Siphonobacter curvatus: one gene and its partner. The protein of the gene in region 1 interacts with the protein of each later gene in a pairwise test. Links are inferred from orthologs where the notes say so. Each region holds a gene or a part of one and is shown on either strand. Other genes may lie near its edges. The genes, in order: C5O19_RS23760 and def.

What was found.
Region 2: the proteins of C5O19_RS23760 (region 1) and def interact in binary tests that used the Escherichia coli proteins (3 or more experiments, as listed by UniProt). The link is inferred for Siphonobacter curvatus from one-to-one orthologs.

The regions. Positions count from the first base shown.
Region 1 is NZ_PTRA01000008.1:25,697-33,831, forward strand. Bases 2,540-5,511 are described here. They hold C5O19_RS23760 (aspartate-semialdehyde dehydrogenase), read right to left. Parts: upstream 4,536-5,511; coding sequence 3,543-4,535; downstream 2,540-3,542. Other genes in these bases: C5O19_RS23755 (hypothetical protein), read left to right, coding at 2,540-3,451; C5O19_RS23765 (5-formyltetrahydrofolate cyclo-ligase), read right to left, coding at 4,842-5,441. In the rest of the region: C5O19_RS23745 (winged helix-turn-helix transcriptional regulator), read left to right, coding at 1-236; excinuclease ABC subunit UvrB, read right to left, coding at 309-2,324; more of C5O19_RS23755, read left to right, coding at 2,534-2,539; C5O19_RS23770 (outer membrane beta-barrel protein), read left to right, coding at 5,606-6,316; C5O19_RS23775 (thioredoxin family protein), read right to left, coding at 6,388-7,011; C5O19_RS23780 (amino acid permease), read right to left, coding at 7,260-8,135.
Region 2 is NZ_PTRA01000001.1:3,176,193-3,184,100, reverse strand. Bases 2,595-5,339 are described here. They hold def (peptide deformylase), read right to left. Parts: upstream 4,386-5,339; coding sequence 3,804-4,385; downstream 2,595-3,803. Other genes in these bases: C5O19_RS13220 (hypothetical protein), read left to right, coding at 4,695-5,327; C5O19_RS13230 (hypothetical protein), read right to left, coding at 3,353-3,598; C5O19_RS13235 (hypothetical protein), read right to left, coding at 3,018-3,338; C5O19_RS13240 (DUF1207 domain-containing protein), read left to right, coding at 2,595-2,863. Outside these bases: glycerol-3-phosphate 1-O-acyltransferase PlsY, read left to right, coding at 1-409; C5O19_RS13245 (dipeptidase), read left to right, coding at 603-1,961; more of C5O19_RS13240, read left to right, coding at 2,018-2,594; C5O19_RS13215 (amidohydrolase family protein), read left to right, coding at 5,450-6,877; C5O19_RS13210 (PfkB family carbohydrate kinase), read right to left, coding at 6,970-7,884. UniProt on the Escherichia coli protein: Removes the formyl group from the N-terminal Met of newly synthesized proteins. Requires at least a dipeptide for an efficient rate of reaction. N-terminal L-methionine is a prerequisite for activity but the enzyme has broad specificity at other positions.

The DNA of each region.
Region 1 (8,135 bases):
AATTGAAAGCTCAGATTGGTGATATTTCGCAGCGAATGTTGACGGTTACGCTGCGAAGTCTGGAGGAAGATGGACTGGTTCAGCGTCATATCTACGCCGAAGTTCCGCCCCGGGTGGAATATCAGCTTACGGCTTTGGGCGAAAGCTTACTCCAACGCATGATTGATCTGGCCGAATGGGCCAATATGTATAAGGCAGAAATTGTAAAGGCCCGCAGTCGGTATTCGAAGAATTAGGGACTCATGTACAATAACGGCTCGGAAATCTTAAGACTTCCGAGCCGTTTCTCTTTTATGCATTGTATAAACTTACAACATCTTCTTCAAACTCATCATTTCATCCCGAAGTTTGGCAGCGTTGAGGAAGTCCAGCTCCTTGGCGGCCTGCTCCATTTCCTTTTGTACTTGCTTGATGCGTTCGTTGATGGCATCTTTGTCCATGTACGCCATGACCGGGTCAGCGGCCAGCGAAAGTTCCTGGGGTTCCACGTAGTATTTCTTCGTTGGTTTACCCATCACATCCGCCACGCTGGTTTGCTCCATGATGGCTTCTTTCGACTTACGAACGGTACGCGGCGTAATCCCGTGGTCGGCATTGTACTCCATTTGCAGGGCCCGTCGTCGCGACGTTTCATTGATGGCTTTTTCCATGGAACCCGTAATGCGATCAGCGTACATGAGCACCTTACCGCGGTCATTCCGGGCGGCCCGGCCAATGGTTTGGATCAGCGAACGAATGTCCCGTAAGAATCCTTCCTTGTCCGCATCCATAATGGCTACCAGCGATACTTCCGGTAAATCCAGCCCTTCCCGAAGTAAGTTTACTCCCACCAGTACGTCGAAGATTCCCAGTCGTAGCTCACGAAGAATTTCCACCCGCTCAAGGGTTTTAACTTCCGAGTGAATATACCGGCACCTTACGCCAACCCGATCCAGATATTTGGAAAGTTCTTCAGCCATCCGCTTCGTAAGCGTCGTAACCAGTACGCGTTCTTCCCGGCGAATACGGTCGTGGATTTCATCCAGCAAGTCGTCAATCTGATTGATACTGGGCCGTACTTCAATTTCAGGATCCAATAATCCCGTCGGCCGAATGATCTGCTCGACGACGACCCCTTCACTCCGCCGCAACTCATAATCAGCGGGCGTTGCAGATACATAAATCGTTTGCGGAGCCATACCTTCAAACTCCTGAAAAGTCAGCGGTCGGTTATCCAGCGCACTCGGCAACCGGAATCCGTAATCCACCAGGGCTTCTTTGCGGGAGCGGTCACCGCCCCACATCGCCCGAATCTGCGGTACGGTTACGTGACTTTCATCAATTACCATCAAATAATCTTCCGGGAAGAAGTCCAGCAAGCAGAAGGGTCGCTGGCCGGGCAGGCGGCGGTCGAAATACCGCGAGTAGTTCTCAATTCCCGAACAGTACCCCAGCTCCCGCATCATTTCCATGTCAAACTCCGTACGTTGCTTGATTCGGTCGGCTTCCTGCAAGCGAAATTCTTTCTCGAAGAATTTAATTTGCTCGACCATATCGTCCTGGATTTCGTGCATGGCCCGGGCCAGCGTGTCTTTTCCGGTTACGAACAGGTTGGCAGGAAAAATAGAAACCCGGTTCTCTTCCCCGATTTTCTTTCCGGTTTGCGGATTAATCCGGTGAATGGCTTCAATTTCATCCCCAAAGAACACAAAGCGGTATCCAAATTCCGCGTACGGAAGGTGTACATCTACCGTATCTCCTTTTACGCGGAAGGTTCCCCGGGTAAATTCAGCCTCCGTTCGTGAATACAGAATTTCTACCAGTCGGTACAGAAACTGATTTCGGGAATAGATTTCACCGACGCCCACCCGCATGATGCTTCTACGAAACTCATCGGGGTTTCCCATACCATAGATACAGGATACCGAAGCCACTACAATCACATCCCGTCGTCCGGACATCAGAGCCGAGGTTGCCGAAAGCCGTAGCTTATCGATCTCCTGGTTGATTGCCAGATCTTTTTCGATGTATGTATTGGTCGTAGCAATGTAGGCTTCGGGCTGGTAGTAGTCGTAATAACTAATGAAGTACTCGACAGCGTTATTTGGGAAGAATTGCTTGAACTCCCCATACAGCTGAGCCGCCAGCGTTTTATTGTGACTAAGAATTAAGGTAGGACGATTAATCTCCTTGATCACATTGGCTACCGTAAAGGTCTTTCCCGATCCCGTAACCCCGAGGAGTACCTGGGCCGGTTCATCCCGATGGATGCCTTCAATGAGTTGTTGAATGGCTTTGGGTTGGTCGCCCGTGGGCTGGTATTCAGAGGTTAATTCAAAATTCATGGCGTTCGGAGCGGCTTTGTTAAGCGAATGAACCGAAGGGACGTGGGTCCGTTTCGAATCAGTGAAACTACTAAAAAATGACCAGAAACCGAAGGTTGGGGCCATCCAGACAGTAACGTCTAAAAAATGCTTTCCATTCCAACGATTTTGAAATTTTTAGGGTCTTTCGCGTAGTTTCGACTCCTTTTATAACCTAGCCTACATCCATCATGTCTTATCTCTACCGAATCGTTTTTTTTTGTTGTTTTATTGCCTGCCTGTTTAGCTGCCAGGCGATCTACAATCACCGTTTGGGAGCCGGACTACATGCTCATGATCTAATTTATCAACCTAAGCCGCTGGCCTCACGGGACAGCGGTGTGAATACCGCAACCTATTTGGGCGGCGTAACACTTTGGGGAAAGGGATATCACGAAGGATTTAAGAATGGCCAGTCACAAGATCGTCATTGGCTAGGACTTTTGCAGGTTAGTAGGGCCCATAGCTGGAATGCAGCGACCATTTCCTATGGAGCTTTCGGATATTTGGGACAATATTATATCGGCAATAGCTCTTTCAGTGAATACCCCAAAGATTCCTTAGGTAATATCATTAATAAGCCGTTACCGAGTATTTATCGGGGTAACTATGGATTTTATGGATTTGGCTTTCGCGGCAGTGCTCAGTTAAATGCCATTTTAGGGCGAAATACAAATTGGCGGTTTTTAGGCGTTGAAATGGCGTATAGTCGTGAGTACGGAGAATTAACGAGAATCCGTCAACGCATCCCGAGAAAGACCGTTAACAACGGCTTAGGCAGAGAATATTCAGGCCATAGTACAGGGTATGATCGTTGGATTGTTGCCCGCCAACCTGCTCTTTTTACTATTGCGGCTACTACAGAAATGGTGTTTAACTCCGATCCAGCGAAAGATCGTTCGTTTAGTATGAAGTACAGCATCGGAACCTCCTCTGCTCCTTATGGCACCTCCCGGTGGTTTACCATTAGTCAGTTGGTTGCTGCGTATCAGTATTATCAGCATAACGTTTCTGTAACCCTCGGGTATTTTAATTCCAAACCCAATACCCATCTTTCCTATCATTACCGTTTAGGCTACAAGCAAAAAAAGAAAGCGAACCGGTACTAATCGGCTCGCTTTCTTTGGTACGGTTGCCTCGGTTTCACCCGGGGCTATCTACACTGAATTCCTTCAGGGTTTGATAATCCGAATTTAAACGTTATACTAATTCGTTCGTATTCAGATACTCAGCGATCTGAACAGCGTTCGTAGCCGCACCTTTCCGCAGGTTGTCAGCGACAATCCACAAGTTGAGCGTGTTGGGTTGCGACTCATCCCGACGGATACGACCCACGAAGGTATCGTCTTTTCCGTGAGCGGTGAGCGGCATAGGGTAAATCTGGTTTTTCGGATCGTCCTGTACGACTACGCCCGGAGCTTTTTCCAGGATAGCCCGTACTTCTTCCAGATCGAAATCGTTTTCGAACTCGATGTTTACGGCTTCCGAGTGACCGCCAATCGTAGGAATACGTACCGTCGTAGCCGTTACTGCGATGGAGTCGTCTCCCATGATTTTCTTGGTTTCATTTACCATCTTCATCTCTTCTTTCGTATAACCGTTATCCAGGAATACGTCGATGTGCGGCAGTACGTTCAGGTCGATGGGGTGCGGATATACTTTTTTCACGCTGTCATCGCCTTTACGCTCGGCAAACAACTGATCTACCGCAGCTTTACCCGTACCCGTAACAGACTGGTAGGTCGAAACGACTACTCGTTTGATTTTGTACTGCTGGTGCAGGGGGTTCAATACCACCACCATCTGAATCGTTGAGCAGTTGGGATTGGCAATGATTTTATCTTCTTTCGTCAGCGTGTGAGCGTTGATCTCCGGTACTACCAGTTTTTTGGTAGGGTCCATCCGCCAGGCTGAAGAGTTGTCAATAACGAAAATTCCAGCTTCGGCAAACTTGGGAGCCAGTTCCAATGACGTACTACCACCCGCCGAAAAAATAGCAATGGCAGGCTTGGCAGCGATGGCGTCCTCAAAACTTACTACGGTATATTCTTGTCCCTTGAAGGTCACCTTTTTACCAACAGACCGCTCGGAAGCGACCGGGATGAGTTCGGTGATGGGGAAGTTACGTTCTTCCAGTACTTTCAGCATCTCACCACCTACAAGACCGGTGGCTCCAACAACAGCGACTTTCATTGTTTTGTAAAAAAGAAATTAGGGTGAAAAATGAATTCTGAGTCTATAATCCGCTCATTCTCAACAACCATTTTCGTGCCAGCGTTGAGGTATGGGCATAAAAAAATTCGTCACCGTGAAGGGAAGAAAACCGACAAAACAATTCTGGCAAACGAGGGTCGAGGCCCCGCTCACTCCGAATGTTCTATTTAATTTTCTTAGTGTTCACTGTGACGAATTGTCGAATTGGCCGCAAAGTAAGGGGTTTCTTACAGACTGAAAAAACAGAAGCCTTATTTTTTTATTTTTCTTTTGACGAACCTCAACTTATAAAAGTTCTCTACTTCGCTCAAACCTCCAAATACCCTTTGGCGTAACGCAAGCCGTCAGGGGAATATCAAAGTTATCCACATCAATAATGCTTTCCACCGGTTCAAAGAAAGAAAGGCCTATTTTCAGTACATCTGGTCGGCACTGGGCCAGAAAACGATCGTAAAAGCCCATCCCATACCCTACTCGATACCCTCGTCGATCAAAAGCCAAGAGCGGTACTAATACGGCATCCAGTTCTTCAGGAGCAATTTTTAACCCTAATTGTGGTACGGGCTCCGGAATACCCCACTCATTTTCAAGGATTTCGGTCTGATCCGTATATCGATAGTGCTCCATCTCACGGGCCTGAGCGTCGGATCGAGAAACAGCAATGTGGATATGTGGATAACTTTCACGCAAATTGTGAATAACTACATAGTTGTCCACTTCCTTCTGTCGACGAATGGGCAAAAAGGCGTGTATAATCTTACTATTTCTCAATAAATCCGATTGAATTAACTCGTTGGATAACGCTCGAGTGTGGATAAGTAGGTCAGCTTCACTCAGCTTCTGTCGGCGTTGCCGGAATTCCCGTCGTATTTCTGCTTTCGTCATTGCTACGTTTTAGAATTCATCCGCTGTTTTCACCCTTCCTCCATAAAAAATTCCTTTCATACGGGTTTTCGTCACCTTCTGCTCGCGGCGTTCATCTGTTTTTTGAATTCGAAAATACGGATTCCTTTCCAACAACTGACGAACCTCTTAATTCTTGTATAGCCATGAAACGTTCATTGATTGCCTTCGCTACTGTCGCTTTATCTACTGCTGCTTTATCCGCCTTTGCTCAAATCAGTACGGATACTTTACCCGTCACGACGACTAAACCTTGGATACCTGCTCACAAAAGCGACTTAGAAATTTCACTAGGCCTCAACACCTTTGCCGGAAAAAATGCTCAAACGACCAATGGTTACGAGCTTCGTCCCTTAGGTAGCCGCTTTGTTTCGCTGGGTGCTATGCACCGCTTCCGGATTGTGAGTGGACCCAAGACCGCCCTAGCGTTGAAGACGGGTCTGGAAGTAAGCTGGAATAACTTTATGCTCGAAGGAAACCGGGTGATTAGTACTACGGGTGGACAAGTTGCTTTCACGGACTCTGACGTACCCCTGGCTAAAAGTAAACTTACCGTCGCGTATCTGAATATTCCCGTTATGCCTACGGTCGTATTCCGCAAAGGAGCCGTGAGCCACATTAGCTTAGGCGGCTATGCCGGTATGCGACTCGATAGCTATACCAAAACCAAAACCCAGTCGGGCAGCAAAGACCGCGATCATGGTCGCTACTTTGTGAATAACTTCCGTTACGGCGTAGGGATGAGCGTAGGCTTCCGTTGTGTAGGCACGGTATTCGCCGAATATGATTTGAATAAGGTATTTGAAGCGGGCAAAGGGCCTCAGGTAAGTGCCGTAAACTTTGGTATTCGCCTGTAAGCTTTCTGATTTCTTGCTCCAACAAAAAGGCTCGCGATGCTTGTCGCGAGCCTTTTTGTTGGTTTGTTTACCTATGCTTCCTTCCACTGAATGGCACAGCCTACGGGTCTGGTTACGTTTAACATCACGGGCTTTCCCTGTAATAAATTATTCACCGCATCTTCTACGTACCGTCGGGTTACGCTACCAGGGTCTTGTGAGCTGTCGTCGATTGTACCAATGTACTGAACGGTGAATTTGTCGCCCTGACGCTGCAGTACAAACACTTGTGGCGTACGGGTAGCTCCGAAGGCTTTAGCCGTTTTCTGGGTATCATCGAGCAGATACGGAAAGGTATACCCTTTGGTCGAAGCCCGGGCTTTCATATTCTCAAAAGAATCTTCTTCGTAGGCCGCCGGATCATTGGGATTGATGGCAACGACAGGAAATCCCTGCGAGCGGTACTTCATATCCAGAGCAATGATTCGGTCTTCGTAGGCTTTGGCAAAGGGACAATGATTCGTCGTAAAAACTACGATTACGCCTTTATTTGCTTTCAAGTCTGAAAGACGTACCGTGTTTCCATTCACATTCCGTAGCTGAAAGTCGCCGACGGCTTCCCCAATATTATATCCTCGTTGCTCCAAAGGTTTATCGGCTGCTCCTGCAAAGTTCCAGGCCCAGACGAGAGCCCAAATTAGCCCAATTGATTTCATACGTAACATAGTATTCATAGTGGTCAGATACATAAAATAGGATGCCGAAGCAAACAGTGGCGGATGTTTTGTTGTACAAGATTGTGTTTGTACGGATGAATAACGAATAGTGAACAGAATTTATTTGTGTAACGGGTTTGAACACTTGGTTTTCAACCGGATAACAAAAGAGCGACGCAGAATGATCTGCGTCGCTCCCATTTATTTTTGTTCGGATGAAACGGTTCGATTTCCCGTTTCAATCCTACTTATTTGCGTTGCAGTTTACTGCGACGAACACTGTATCCGAAATAGATTACCAGACCGATACCCATCCAGACAATCAGACGCATCCAGTTTTCGTGACCTAAACCGTAGATCATCAGCAAACAGGTCAATGCACCTAGAATCGGAACGACTGGCGAGAAAGGTGTTTTGAAAGGACGTTCGATATTCGGGTCCGTTTTACGCATGATAACCACGCCAATTGATACTAGAACGAAGGCAAACAACGTACCGATACTGGTCATATCCCCTACTACATCACCCGGCACGAAAGCCGCGAAGATGCCTACGAAGACGAAGAAAAGAAGGTTTGAGCGGTACGGCGTGCGGTATTTCGGGTGCAGTTGGCTGAATACTTTCGGAACCAGACCGTCATTAGCCATCGAGTAGAATACCCGTGACTGACCCAGCAACATCACCAGAATTACGGAAGAGAAACCCGCTAGAATGGCTACCGTAATCATCGTACCCAACCACTGATAATCGTGCATGTATTTCTGGATGGCGTATACAACCGAGGCTTCTTTACCAGCCGTCCGGAATTCGCTGTAGTGAGCAACACCCGTCAGTACGTGACCAAACAGAATATACAGAATCGTACAAACCACCAGGGAAACCAGAATACCGATGGGCATATCCCGACTCGGATTTTTTGCTTCCTGAGCGGCCGTTGACACGGCATCAAAACCAATGAAAGCGAAGAACACGGTACCGGCCCCTCCGACAATCCCCCAGAAACCGCCAAAGTCATGGGACACGCCAGCTCCATCCACTACCTTGGTTTCTTCAGGAATGTAGGGCATGTGGTTGGCCGGGTTGATGTACTGCCAGCCTAAAGCGATGAACAGGATCACAATCGC
Region 2 (7,908 bases), on another replicon or contig:
CTTGAATGAAATTACGCTGGATGAACGGGTACCTATGAAGCTTGCCTTCGGAATTATCGCGGTCATTGGCCACTTGTTTCCCGTTTTTGCCCGTTTTAAAGGCGGGAAAGGGGTTGCTACCTTGCTGGGTATGGTACTTAGCATTCACCCGGAAGCGGCTGGCGTTTGTATTCTGGTTTTCATACTGGTGATGCTTTCGTCGCGGTACATTTCGCTGAGTTCCATTGTTGCTACGCTGGCGTTCCCCCTCATGATGGTGTTTAACCTGTTTGGTCCGGAACATAATCTCCTGGTGATCTTTGGATTTATTCTGTTTGGATTAATTGTGTATACGCACCATAAAAATATTGGTCGATTACTGCGGGGCGAGGAAGCTCGTATCCCCATCGGTCGTCGTCGGAGTCGTTAATACTTCGGTTTTACTCGTACCTTTTTCTTAACCCGGAGCCTCAGGTTCCGGGTTTTTCTTTTTGCCTTTGGTTCGCTGCCACGTACGAGCTTTGTTTACTTTTGCAAAATCAGTCAGGACGGATCCGACCGGGTTGGTGTTCAAACCGGGCTGGCGGAAAGAGAACAAGTCCTTTCATTCAACATGCTACACTATGCAAGATTACTTAGAGGCTAATAAGGGCCGCTTTCTCGAAGAACTGCTGGAATTGTTACGGATTCCTTCCGTTAGTGCAGATTCAAAATTCAAAGGTGATGTACGGCAGGCTGCCGAGTACGTTCGGGAAAGTTTAGCCAAAGCCGGAGCGGATGTAGCCGAGCTGCACGAAACCGCTGGTCATCCGATTGTATACGGAGAAAAGATCATTGATCCGAGCAAACCAACGGTACTTATTTATGGTCACTACGACGTTCAGCCGGCCGATCCGCTGGAACTTTGGACGTCACCACCGTTTGAACCTGTCATCAAAGACGAGAAAATCTATGCCCGGGGTTCAGCCGATGATAAAGGCCAGTTTTTCATGCACGTGAAAGCATTTGAAGCCATGATGGCTACGGATTCGCTGCCCTGTAACGTGAAATTCATGATTGAAGGCGAAGAAGAGGTAGGTTCCAATAACTTAGGCTCCTTCGTTAGCCAGAACCGTGAAAAACTAAAGGCTGATGTGATTCTGATTTCGGATACGGCGATGATTGCCAACGATACGCCGTCCATTGATACGGGCTTACGTGGACTAAGCTACGTGGAAGTAGAGGTAACCGGGCCAAACCGTGACCTTCACTCGGGCGTATACGGAGGAGCCGTAGCCAACCCGATCAATACGCTGGCTAAAATGATTGCCAGTCTGCACGATGAAAACGGTCATATCACGATTCCGAATTTTTATGATGATGTCGTAGAATTATCGGCGGAAGAGCGTGAAATGCTGGAATCGGCTCCGTTCAATCTTGAAGAATACAAGGCTGATCTGGCAATCGACGACGTGCAGGGAGAAGCTGGATTTACAACCCGGGAGCGGGCCAGTATTCGTCCAACGCTCGATTGCAACGGCATTTGGGGTGGTTATATTGGCGAGGGAGCAAAAACGGTACTGCCGTCTAAAGCTTACGCTAAAATTTCCATGCGTTTGGTGCCTAATCAGGACTGGAATAAGATTACGGATTTGTTCGCTGCTCATTTCCAGAGCATTGCTCCCAAGTCAGTGAAAGTGACGGTAACGCCCCACCACGGTGGTCAACCGTACCTGACGCCCCTGGAATCGGCGGCCTATAAAGCAGCCGAGGCCGCTCTCACGGAAAGTTTTGGCAAGAAACCCGTACCGACTCGCGGCGGTGGTAGTATTCCCATCGTGGCTTTGTTTGAAAAAGAACTCGGTCTAAAAACAGTATTAATGGGCTTTGGTCTGGATTCGGATTCCATTCACTCGCCCAACGAGCACTACGGTTTGTTCAACTTCTATAAGGGAATCGAAACCATTCCTTTGTTTTTCAAGCACTTCACGGCTTTATCCTGATCATTCATTCAAAAACCGGAGCTTCTCACTGAACGCTCCGGTTTTTTCATACCGCCATGCGTTCGATCTTTACCCTTCTGGGGCTAGGCTTCCTGCTAATTTCCGGAGTTCAGGCTCAAACTAAAACGGAATTTCTGCCCAAGGGCCATTTATTTGAACCGATCGTGCTCGATCCGCTGGAAGCTAAAACCAGTGCCTCCCTGTTGCGGCGTATGGAAGAAGGGGTAAGCAAGGATGGGCTTTTCGCTCCTTTTTCCATTGGTTTTCAGAAAGGCTTTTTTCGCTGGAGTCGGGACGAACGTCGGGCTTCCGAACTGGCTCTGGACGTCGTAGCCAATACCCAGTTTGAGATGTTTCACGATAGTCAGGAAGATAAATTCCGTCGCTATCTGTTCAATGTCGATTTTCGCGTAGGGTTGCTTTATAATTTGAAGCGGGGAAATGCCAGCTGGCGATTGCGAGTCTATCACCTCTCGTCGCATTTGGGGGACGATTATCTAGTGCGAAATCAGATCAATTACTTTTTGCCTAACGCCGTCAATTACGAACAGGTGGATGCTTTGTACGCGTATCAGTGGACGAGTGTACGCTTGTACGGAGGCCTTGGCATCGGGCTGCGACCCGCTTCGGAGCGGAAGCGGTTGTATACGCAAATCGGTACGGTCTGGAAGCAACCGAATCGGGAGAAACTTCGCTGGTGGGCAGGGGTGGATGTTCGGATGATCGAACAAACGAACTTTCATCCGGGGGTAACCGCGGCAGTGGGAATTGAATTAGGAGTGATCGAACGAAATCCACTAAGTCTGGCTGTACAAGCTTTTCACGGTCCTCTGCCTTACAGCACGTTTGAGCAAACTATCAACAACTGGATAGGCGTAGGATTCTTCCTGAATCCATTTTAGTCGGTAGTTGCTGTATTCAAAGTTTATCCCGCATTTTTTACGCCGCATTGCATACGGGATTAATCATATTGAACCCCTTCGGGGTTGGTAGCCTACCAACCCCGAAGGGGTTCAATAACAGTAACTATGGGTACCCCCCATGCAATACTATCAACTACTCTAGATCCAGCACGAATCCCTGCCAGGTTGTAGGGCCTTGTTTTCCTTCCAGAAGCGGACTTTCGCTCAAATGAATTTCATAGTTACTCTCGGGAATCTGAATACTCTTCTCCCAATAATTTTTCATAAAATTAATCACCTCCGTGAAGAGTTGTTGCGAATGAACTTCGTCCGTAGTAGAACGGTCCGGATCGATAATCTGAATATTTCGTTCATGACCGGGATCACCAGACAGACTTTTATAGGTAAAAATCAAGTGCGTACCTGAGCCTTGGGTATCAACCGGCGTGCAGGCCGTGAATTCGTAACGGGGCATAGTAAATAAATAAGTTAGGAGACGCCAGTTACTGGCTCAATGTTTACGTAATGATCCAATTTTTTGAGTTCGTAGTCGATTCCATTGACTGTAATCGTCTGAAAGGGAGGACCTGGCTCAACGAGTGGATCGAGTTGGGCCTGTAATTCATTAAAACGGGCATCCAGAGCTTCGGCTACCTCTGGCTTTTTACCCTCCGGTGTTAAAATTTTTTCCTGAATGCCTAAGATTTCTTCGACCATGTTTTGCAGGCTTGCCATGCGAAAAGAGAAATAAGGTGATACGTTTCGTTCTGGATGCAATCGAGTAAAACCCTGTGCCTACAAGCCTGAATTTATATTCAAGGTTAGAGGTTTTCCCTTACCGAAGAGTAAATACGAAAAGGTTTAAAAACAAAACATCCCGAAAGTTTAAACTTCCGGGATGCCTACAGAATGTCAATACTCAGGGGAATGAATCCGTGGACTACTTGGGGAATTTCATTTTGTAATCCACCCGCACTTCTCCTTTCGTGATGTTGGAAAGTTTCTTCTTAAGCAGGGTACGCTTCAGCGGAGGCAGGTGATCGGTGAACAGGATGCCTTCAATGTGATCGTACTCGTGCTGGATGATCCGGGCGGCAATCCCATCGTACTCGTCAATGTGCTCGTTCCAGTCCAGATCGTAGTATTTAATCTTGACCCGCTCCGGGCGACTCACGTCCGAACGAATACCCGGAATGGATAAACAGCCTTCTTCGTAGGCCCACTCTTCGCCATCTTCTTCCAGAATTTCGGGATTGATGAACGCCTTTTTAAAACCTACCAGACTCGGATCAAAATCTTCACTGTCTTCCTCTTCTCCGTCGATGATCGGCGTACCGTCTACGACGAACAAACGCAGGCTCATGCCTACCTGCGGGGCGGCCAGTCCGACACCCGAGGCTTTGTACATCGTTTCAAACATATTATCGACCAATGCTTGCAGGTCGAGATCTGTATCTTTTTGAATGTCGACGGCTTCCTTCCGTAACACCGGATCACCGTAGGCGACGATGGGTAAAATCATAATCTCTGAAAAGTAATCCGCTTACGTTCGCGGTTTGTTGAGAATGAAAAGACAAAATTCGTGAAAGCTGGCGGCTTTTCCGAACGCCAGCGTCATTATCCCGTCCGTTGACTTTTTTCTGCTAGTGTTTCCCGTCCGTATCCATCCTTCGACTTAGCTGATACTTACTGCCTTTTCGTCTGGCTGCGTGTATGAACAGTTCATCACGCTGTATTGGCAATTCATCCCAACACCGCTGGTACAACAGGTCATGGACGAGCTAATTTTCCATCGTATTTAATCGTTCAACCAATTGTATTCAAGCAAATCATGAAAACCAATGCTATACTTTTTCTCCTGTTGAGTGGAATCGTTACATCGTGCGGATGGGTGAGTGCCGCCAAAGAAACCGCAGACGGTTACCAGCAGATGACCCAGGCCGCCCGGAACGTAAGCGAAGGAACGGAGGCGATTAACAAAAAGGTAGAAGAACGTCGGGCCAAAGGAGACACCCTAGCCCTGCCGTTTCGAACTTTAGCCCAGTTTATGCCTACGGCAGTAGCAGGATACGAAACAGATGGCGAACCCTCGGGCCAAACAACCAACAACGAAGGCTTTTCGTATTCCTCTTACGAACTAAAATACAAAAAGGGCGAGGATTCAGAAGTGAAGATTGAGCTGGCCGACTACAACGCTTCGGCGGCTTTGCTAAGCATGGCTACTGTAGCGATGTCTTCAGGAATGGAGATCGAAAACGAAAATCAGATCACCAAAAGCTGGGCGACGGGTATCGAATCCGTAAGGGGCTACGAAGAATTCTACAAGAAGGGTAAACAGGCTAAAGTAACCGTTAGTGTGGGCGAACGCTTCCTGGTGCAGGTTTCCGCGACGAATCAGGAAAACACGGATTTTGTCAAAGAGGTAGCCCAGTCTTTAAAATTAAAAGAATTAACGCAGTACTAGCGTTAGCTAAAAGTGATAGGTACTAGGGAAAGGTCAGTGATTGGGGGACGGACGATTGAAGGGCAGAAGTCATTCCAAAGCCGTCTTTTACTTTTGAATTTTTATTCTCCATTGTATAATTTATGAATCGTCGGAAGGCCTTAAGCCATCTTTCGCTAAGCTCCGTTGCTTTGTTGGGCGGCTGGGGTTTCACTAAAACCTGGGTAAAAGCTTCGCCAGTTCAGGAGCGGGTTTTCTCCCTGGTCATTCAGAAGGGTTCTGTTTTTACGGAAGGCAAACTGCAGCCGCTAAACGTAGGCATTACTGAAGACGGGTTATTACACCTAAGTCCGCTGGAGCTGCAGGGCACGCAGGTGATTGACGCCAGCCAACACGTAGTCAGTCCGGGTTTTGTTGATATTTTAGCCGATGGACCGAAAAACCTAACGAATGATTACCACGTCTTCGAACGCTTCAAATTAACCGATGGCGTAACCACAACCCTGCAGCTACACGGTGGACGGGAAAATCCGGAAGAATACCACCGCTTTTTTGATCCAAAACCGCATTATACCAATTACGGCGTAGGCATTTACGTGATGGGAATTCGACTCGCCGCAGATTTGCCGCACCGACTCAAGCACGTAGAAAAAATGCTGGCGGAAGGAGCCTTAAGCGTATCGCATAGTTTGGAATATCAACCCACACCTTACGAGGAAGTGAAGGCGTATGCCCAACTCGCTAGGCGGTACGAACGCCCGATGTTTTTGCACCTACGGTATTCGGATAAAGAACATGAACTGGATGGTGTAAAAGAAGCCATTCGCCTGGCCCGGGAGACGGGCGTCCGGATGCATATCGATCACCTGCACTCCACGGGCGGGACTTTTCACATGGCTGAAGCTCTGGATTTGATTCACGAGGCCCGGCAGTTGGGATTGGACATTACCACCTGCGTATATCCCTATAGTTACTGGGCTACGTACCTGCATTCCAAACGCTTTGACGACGGGTGGCAAGAGCGGTACAACTTAGCGTATGACGATCTGCGACTGGTGGGTACTCAGGAACGAATCAGTAAGAAATCCTTTCAGTACTACCGTCAACACCCCGGCTATCTGGTAGCTGTACCCGAAGGAGCTATGCCCTTTGATACGACGATAGATCTGGCCTTGCAAACGGATTTCTGTATGATTGGATCAGACGGAGGAATTGCTTCATTGGAAGCCGCTAACTCGCACCCGCGTGGAGCCGGCTGTTTTGCCACGGCTCTACAACACGCTCAGGCGATTGGTATGCCGCTGGAAAAGATGTTACCAAAGCTGACGAGTATGCCCGCGGATTTGATTCGTCGGGCCGTACAGAATCGGGGTGAAATCAAAGAAGGGGCCATCGCCGATCTGACGATTTTTAATCCGAAAACCGTACAGGGCCTGGCTACCGTTGAAAATCCCAATACCGATTCGGCAGGAATCAAAGCCGTCATTCTAAATGGAAAAGTAGCCTATCAGGAGGGAAAAATTCTGGCCGAATATGGCCTGCCCATTCGGAACTCGGGGCGAAGGGCTTGATATTCATTTGAATGAATGAATGATAGATTGAGTGAATAAGGATTATAGAAAATCACTCACGCATTCTATCATTCACGCATTCGATCATTGCATTATACCGTAAATCCTGACAGTTTTACGAACTCCTGTACGCGAGCATCTACCTCTTCTTTGGAAAGGCCGAGCAGCCGTTCAGTACCAAATTTCTCTACGCAGAAGGAAGCCAGGGCTGACCCGTAAATGATCGCCCGCTTCATGTTTTCAAAGCTGGTGTCATTAGTAGCGGCGAGGTAGCCGATGAAACCACCCGCGAAGGTATCGCCCGCTCCGGTTGGATCGAAGACTTCTTCCAGCGGCAGGGCCGGAGCAAAGAAAATTTCTTCGCCTTGGAACAACAGGGCTCCGTGTTCGCCTTTTTTGATGATCAGCGTACTGGGTCCCATCGCCATAATAATTTTCGCAGCTTTGCGTAAGCTGTATTCACCGGAAAGCTGACGAGCTTCTTCATCATTGATACTCAGCACGTCGATACGTTGGATAACCTTTTTAAGATCATCCATCGCCACGTTCATCCAGAAATTCATGGTATCGAGTACCACGAGTTTCGGACGCTTTTTCAGACGATCCAATACCGTCATTTGTACCTGAGGGGTCAGGTTGCCCAGCATCAGGTATTCGCAATTCTGGTACGATTCGGGAATAATGGGATCAAAGTCAGCTAGTACGTTTAGCTCGGTCACCAGCGTATCGCGGGTGTTCATATCGTTATGATACTTGCCCGACCAGAAGAAGGATTTTTCTCCTGCCTTCACTTGCAAACCTTCCGTATCAACACCCTGATTTTGCAGCAGTTGAATGTATTCCTGGGGAAAATCATCGCCGACTACGGCTACAATATTGATGGGTTTGGTAAAGTAAGATGCCGCCAGGGAAATGAACGTACAGGCTCCGCCAATGATTTTATCCGTTTTGCCGAAAGGGGATTCAATGGCATCGAAAGCCACCGTACCGATTGCTAAAAGACTCATGTATTGATGTTTACAGTTTATTCG